DNA from 2 places in the Salinibacillus aidingensis genome. Region 2 is predicted to be linked to the other one. Evidence: a T-box and tRNA genes for the amino acid it is inferred to sense, from the RefSeq annotation. Region 2 holds a T-box; the other holds one or more tRNA genes.

Region 1 (3,266 bases), 1.1 Mb from region 2:
TGGTTGGAAATCATTCGCAGAGTGTAAAGGCAGAAGGGAGCTTGACTGCGAGACCTACAAGTCGAGCAGGGACGAAAGTCGGGCTTAGTGATCCGGCGGTACCGAATGGAAGGGCCGTCGCTCAACGGATAAAAGCTACCCCGGGGATAACAGGCTTATCTCCCCCAAGAGTCCACATCGACGGGGAGGTTTGGCACCTCGATGTCGGCTCATCGCATCCTGGGGCTGTAGTCGGTCCCAAGGGTTGGGCTGTTCGCCCATTAAAGCGGTACGCGAGCTGGGTTCAGAACGTCGTGAGACAGTTCGGTCCCTATCCGTCGTGGGCGTTGGAAATTTGAGAGGAGCTGTCCTTAGTACGAGAGGACCGGGATGGACACACCGCTGGTGTACCAGTTGTTCCGCCAGGAGCACGGCTGGGTAGCTACGTGTGGAAGGGATAAGTGCTGAAAGCATCTAAGCATGAAGCCCCCCTCAAGATGAGATTTCCCATCATTTTAAATGAGTAAGATTCCTCAAAGACGATGAGGTAGATAGGTCCGAGGTGGAAGCGTGGTGACACGTGCAGCTGACGGATACTAATCAATCGAGGACTTAACTTATACGAAAAGCGGAGGCAAGCGCATGCAAGTCGAAGCTGGACAAAAAACGCAGACGGATTTATAAACCACTGCCTGCTCACATGATTGCTTTTCTTATCTAGTTTTGAGGGTGTTAAAAATTTATTTAAAAAAACACTTGCTTTTTTAATCAAAAGTAAATATAATATTACTTGTCCTTGAAAAAAGAATAAGTTTGTTATTGTCTGGTGGCGATGGCGGAGAGGTCACACCTGTTCCCATTCCGAACACAGTAGTTAAGCTCTCCAGCGCCGATGGTAGTTGGGGTTCTTCCCCTGCGAGAGTAGGAAGCCGCCAGGCTTAAGATCAAGGAGGATTAGCTCAGCTGGGAGAGCACCTGCCTTACAAGCAGGGGGTCGGTGGTTCGAGCCCGCCATCCTCCACCATATATCTTTTGAAATATGCCGGCCTAGCTCAACTGGTAGAGCAACTGACTTGTAATCAGTAGGTTGGGGGTTCAAGTCCTCTGGCCGGCACCATTTTATTTTGAGCCATTAGCTCAGTTGGTAGAGCATCTGACTTTTAATCAGAGGGTCGGAGGTTCGAATCCTCCATGGCTCACCATCCTTGCGGGTGTGGCGGAATTGGCAGACGCGCTAGACTTAGGATCTAGTGTCTTTCGACGTGGGGGTTCGACTCCCTCCACCCGCACCATGTATATTATAAATTATAGTGATTTTTAAAATAAAATATGTTAATATTTTATTTATTGGGTCTTAAACATTATATCTTGCGGAAGTAGTTCAGTGGTAGAACACCACCTTGCCAAGGTGGGGGTCGCGGGTTCGAATCCCGTCTTCCGCTCCATATAATGCCGGGGTGGCGGAATTGGCAGACGCACAGGACTTAAAATCCTGCGGTAGGTCACCTACCGTGCCGGTTCGAGTCCGGCCCTCGGCACCATATATTTGCGCCCGTAGCTCAATTGGATAGAGCGTCTGACTACGGATCAGAAGGTTAGGGGTTCGACTCCTCTCGGGCGCGCCATTTAACGGGAAGTAGCTCAGCTTGGTAGAGCACATGGTTTGGGACCATGGGGTCGCAGGTTCGAATCCTGTCTTCCCGACCACTTAGTTATAATGGGGCCTTAGCTCAGCTGGGAGAGCGCCTGCTTTGCACGCAGGAGGTCAGCGGTTCGATCCCGCTAGGCTCCACCAATTAATTCGAACCTTGAAAACTGAACAAAACAACCAGTACGTCAATTCGCTATTTAAATAGCATTTTGAATATGAGCATTATGGATTTTAACATCCAAACTTATTGGAGAGTTTGATCCTGGCTCAGGACGAACGCTGGCGGCGTGCCTAATACATGCAAGTCGAGCGCGTGAAACAAGTTGATTCCTTCGGGATGAAACTTGTGGAACGAGCGGCGGACGGGTGAGTAACACGTGGGCAACCTGCCTGTAAGATCGGGATAACTCCGGGAAACCGGGGCTAATACCGGATAACACCTCCGACCGCATGGTCGGAAGTTGAAAGACGGCTTTTATGCTGTCACTTACAGATGGGCCCGCGGCGCATTAGCTAGTTGGTGAGGTAAGAGCTCACCAAGGCAACGATGCGTAGCCGACCTGAGAGGGTGATCGGCCACACTGGGACTGAGACACGGCCCAGACTCCTACGGGAGGCAGCAGTAGGGAATCTTCCGCAATGGACGAAAGTCTGACGGAGCAACGCCGCGTGAGTGATGAAGGTCTTCGGATCGTAAAGCTCTGTTGTCAGGGAAGAACAAGTACAAGAGGAACTGCTTGTGCCTTGACGGTACCTGACCAGAAAGCCACGGCTAACTACGTGCCAGCAGCCGCGGTAATACGTAGGTGGCAAGCGTTGTCCGGAATTATTGGGCGTAAAGCGCGCGCAGGCGGTTTCTTAAGTCTGATGTGAAAGCCCACGGCTTAACCGTGGAGGGTCATTGGAAACTGGGAGGCTTGAGTGCAGGAGAGGAGAGTGGAATTCCACGTGTAGCGGTGAAATGCGTAGATATGTGGAGGAACACCAGTGGCGAAGGCGACTCTCTGGCCTGTAACTGACGCTGAGGCGCGAAAGCGTGGGGAGCGAACAGGATTAGATACCCTGGTAGTCCACGCCGTAAACGTTGAGTGCTAGGTGTTAGGGGGTTTCCGCCCCTTAGTGCTGAAGTTAACGCATTAAGCACTCCGCCTGGGGAGTACGGCCGCAAGGCTGAAACTCAAAGGAATTGACGGGGGCCCGCACAAGCGGTGGAGCATGTGGTTTAATTCGAAGCAACGCGAAGAACCTTACCAGGTCTTGACATCCTCTGCTACCTCTAGAGATAGAGGGTTCCCTTCGGGGACAGAGTGACAGGTGGTGCATGGTTGTCGTCAGCTCGTGTCGTGAGATGTTGGGTTAAGTCCCGCAACGAGCGCAACCCTTGACCTTAGTTGCCAGCATTAAGTTGGGCACTCTAGGGTGACTGCCGGTGACAAACCGGAGGAAGGTGGGGATGACGTCAAATCATCATGCCCCTTATGACCTGGGCTACACACGTGCTACAATGGATGGTACAAAGGGCAGCGAAGCCGCGAGGTGAAGCTAATCCCATAAAACCATTCTCAGTTCGGATTGCAGGCTGCAACTCGCCTGTATGAAGCCGGAATCGCTAGTAATCGCGGATCAGCATGCCGCG
Region 2 (3,266 bases):
TCACCATGTCCATGATCCGTAACCCATTCAATAGCCTTTTCAATCGCTTCTTCCTTTTCCAGACCGTTCAGGAAGTCGGAATTAATGTGCTTCCCATCTTCTGTATAGGCTTCTTTTTCAATATTACCGCCTTCCACAACTTCTTTAATAGGAAGATCAAATTTTTTCGCAAACTCGTAGTCCCGCTCATCGTGTGCTGGAACAGCCATTATAGCGCCAGTACCATAAGACATTAATACATAATCTGCAATCCAGATTGGCATTTGTTCACCATTAATAGGATTCACTGCATAAGCACCTGTAAATACACCGGTTTTATCCTTGGCCAGGTCTGTTCGCTCCAAATCACTTTTGGTCTCAATTTCTTTTAAATAGCTGTCGACAGCTTCTTTTTGTTCACGTGTGACTATTTTTTCAACCAGTGGATGCTCAGGTGCAAACACAGCATAAGTTGCACCAAATAACGTATCAGGACGAGTGGTAAATGCTTCAAATGTTTCCTCTGAATCTTTTACCGAAAACGTAATCTGTGCTCCTTCTGATCGGCCAATCCAATTGCGCTGCATGTCTTTAATGCTTTCCGGCCAGTCAAGGTCTTCCAAGTCTTCAAGCAGACGATCGGCATACTCGGTAATTTTCAGCATCCATTGTTTCATCGGTTTACGAACGACAGGGTGGCCCCCTCGTTCACTTTTTCCATCAATCACTTCTTCATTTGCAAGAACGGTTCCCAGTGCAGGACACCAGTTTACCGCTACTTCATCAATATAAGCGAGACCTTTTTCATAAAGTTTAAGAAAAATCCACTGGGTCCACTTGTAATAATCAGGATCCGTTGTATTGATTTCACGATCCCAATCATACGAAAAACCTAAAGACTTAATTTGCCGTTTAAAGGTTTCGATGTTCTGATCCGTGAATTCTTTCGGATCGTTTCCTGTATCAAGTGCGTATTGCTCAGCAGGGAGACCAAAAGCATCCCAGCCCATCGGATGAAGCACTTCATACCCCTGCATGCGTTTCATCCGGGAAAGTATATCCGTAGCGGTATACCCTTCAGGATGACCAACATGCAGGCCAGAGCCTGATGGATACGGAAACATATCCATGGCATAGAACTTCTCTTTTTCACTTTCTGTATTGGTTTTAAAGGTTTTGTTGTCCTCCCAGTAGGTTTGCCATTTCTTTTCAATCCTTCTGTGATCGAATGCCATACTCTTTTCCTCCTATCTAGTTTTCCTTCTCTTTATGTATATCTGTGAATATAAAAAACCCCCATCCCAGTCAAACATGGGACGAGAGTTGTATTCCCGCGGTACCACCCAAATTAACACATAGCAGTGTTCACTTGATGCTCTTAACGCGAGCTCACGTCAGATACTACTATGATGTTCATATCTGCAACTTTAAAGGCGAGTTCATGAACATCAAGGACAGCTCACACCAGCCGCTGTCTCTCTGGATTCTTGACCATTCATTACTATTCCTTCTCATCGTCATTTTCCCGTGGTTACTTATATGTATGATAATTGTAATGAAGGAGAGAAAAATTGTCAAGAATCGGCAAAAAATCAGGCAAAAGCCTTAAGCCTTCAGTCTCTTCTCCTCCTGATACAGATGCTCCATCCACTCAAGAACACTCATGTTTAATTCTTCTCTTATTTGTTCAACTGAACTTTTGGCTAAGAGCCTTCCTGCCTTTAACACCACTGCTTCATCCAAAACAGATTCCACTTCCTTTAATTCATGGGTAGTTAAGATAACGGTCTGCCTTGACAAATCAACAAATTGAATTAATCCTTTAATAATCGAAGCACGTACCATTGGATCCAGTCCACTAAAAGGTTCATCCATAATAATATACGGTGCGTTACGGGATATGGTCATTAAAAACTTCACCCTGCCCCGATTGCCTTTGGATAAATGTCCGATTTTTGTACCTGGATCAAGCTGTAAAAAGTCAATCATGTTCTCTGCTTTTGTGATGTTAAAGTCAGAAAATTGACTATGATAATAATTCATTAATTCGCGAATCGTAAAGTAAGGAAAATAATAATCCTGATCCGTTAAATAGGCAATCTTTTCACGTATTTCCCTTGATACATGTTCACCATCTACTGTAATATTTCCTTTACTGGGATTGAGAAGACCAGCGATTAGTCGTAACAGAGTTGATTTCCCGCTCCCGTTTTCACCTATAATGCCTATGATATTTCCTTTTTCTAAAGTAATACTAAAATCCTTTATGGCAACGTTTAGGAAGTACTTTTTATAGACGGCATCAAACTTAATCATTGTTATCCTCCCCCTCACTGGATTGGCGTATCCCATCAATCATCTCATGAACTGAAAATCCCATTCCTTGCATATCAGAGATAAAAGATTGAATGTATTGCCTTTTCATGTCTTCCCTCAACTGATGAAGCCGTTCCTGCTTTTCAGTAATAAATGTTCCCTGTCCTCTTCTGCTCTCAACGATTTCCATTTGCTCTAATTCTCGATACACCCTTTGTATTGTATTTGCATTCACTCCTACTTCCACCGCATATTCCCTTACAGATGTCAACTTATCCCCAGCCTGACGCTCCCCACGAATAATTTCACTGGAAATCCGGTCCATAATTTGCTGATAAATGGGCTTATCCGGTTTAAAATCTATCCCCATGGCTACACCTCCACTTTACGTTCAAGAAGGTACATGGATATCAGGTAAAAGATTAGACACAAAAACGCATAAAACAAAATCGTACCTGACTGAAATTGAATATCGCCACTCGAAGTAAGAGGGAATGCGGAATAGGTACCAAAATCAACGACAGGAAAGCCGGTTTCCCAGGTTACTGTTCCCCAGTTGGTTAAAGCATCATATAAGGCTGTATCATCAAATGCTCGAAACCCTTCATTAAAAACGTATAAAAACAGAATAATGGCAATAATTCCGATGGCTGTATGAAATTTCCGAACAACGTGATAAAGACTCCAAACAAGGAAAATAATCATTGTAGGAAAAACAGTAAGCAAGAGAATATTCGTCACAAGTAAAATCAAATTAATTACAAATTCAGCTGCAGGAATCTGACCATTTATCTGATTTATGATAAAGAGAATGATCCCCATTACAAAAGCATAGGAAACAGTCAATAACAACCCATTCAAAAATTTAGCCAAAATGACGTTATGTAAAGATTTATTCATATGTAAAAACTGCTGCATCTGAAGAGCTTCCGTATTTAAACTAAGCAAAAAATAAGCCGGAAACATAAACA

What was found. A T-box is a leader RNA that pairs with one kind of tRNA and senses whether it is charged. The one in region 2 lies ahead of leuS (leucine--tRNA ligase), so its partner is inferred to be a tRNA-Leu.
Region 1: it has a tRNA-Leu gene. The T-box ahead of leuS (leucine--tRNA ligase) is inferred to sense a tRNA for this amino acid. The anticodon was not compared.

The regions. Positions count from the first base shown of each region.
Region 1 is NZ_AP043759.1:4,147-7,412, forward strand. Features, by position in the region: rRNA gene ACZ5OK_RS00010 (23S ribosomal RNA) at 1-599, shown strand, start outside; rRNA gene rrf (5S ribosomal RNA) at 802-917, shown strand; tRNA gene ACZ5OK_RS00020 (tRNA-Val) at 928-1,003, shown strand; tRNA gene ACZ5OK_RS00025 (tRNA-Thr) at 1,021-1,096, shown strand; tRNA gene ACZ5OK_RS00030 (tRNA-Lys) at 1,106-1,181, shown strand; tRNA gene ACZ5OK_RS00035 (tRNA-Leu) at 1,187-1,271, shown strand; tRNA gene ACZ5OK_RS00040 (tRNA-Gly) at 1,350-1,424, shown strand; tRNA gene ACZ5OK_RS00045 (tRNA-Leu) at 1,431-1,520, shown strand; tRNA gene ACZ5OK_RS00050 (tRNA-Arg) at 1,528-1,604, shown strand; tRNA gene ACZ5OK_RS00055 (tRNA-Pro) at 1,610-1,686, shown strand; tRNA gene ACZ5OK_RS00060 (tRNA-Ala) at 1,699-1,774, shown strand; rRNA gene ACZ5OK_RS00065 (16S ribosomal RNA) at 1,875-3,266, shown strand, end outside.
Region 2 is NZ_AP043759.1:2,435,466-2,438,731, forward strand. Features, by position in the region: gene leuS (leucine--tRNA ligase) at 1-1,214, opposite strand, end outside; T-box leader at 1,289-1,503, opposite strand; gene ACZ5OK_RS13005 (ABC transporter ATP-binding protein) at 1,585-2,295, opposite strand; gene ACZ5OK_RS13010 (GntR family transcriptional regulator) at 2,288-2,665, opposite strand; gene ACZ5OK_RS13015 (hypothetical protein) at 2,668-3,266, opposite strand, start outside.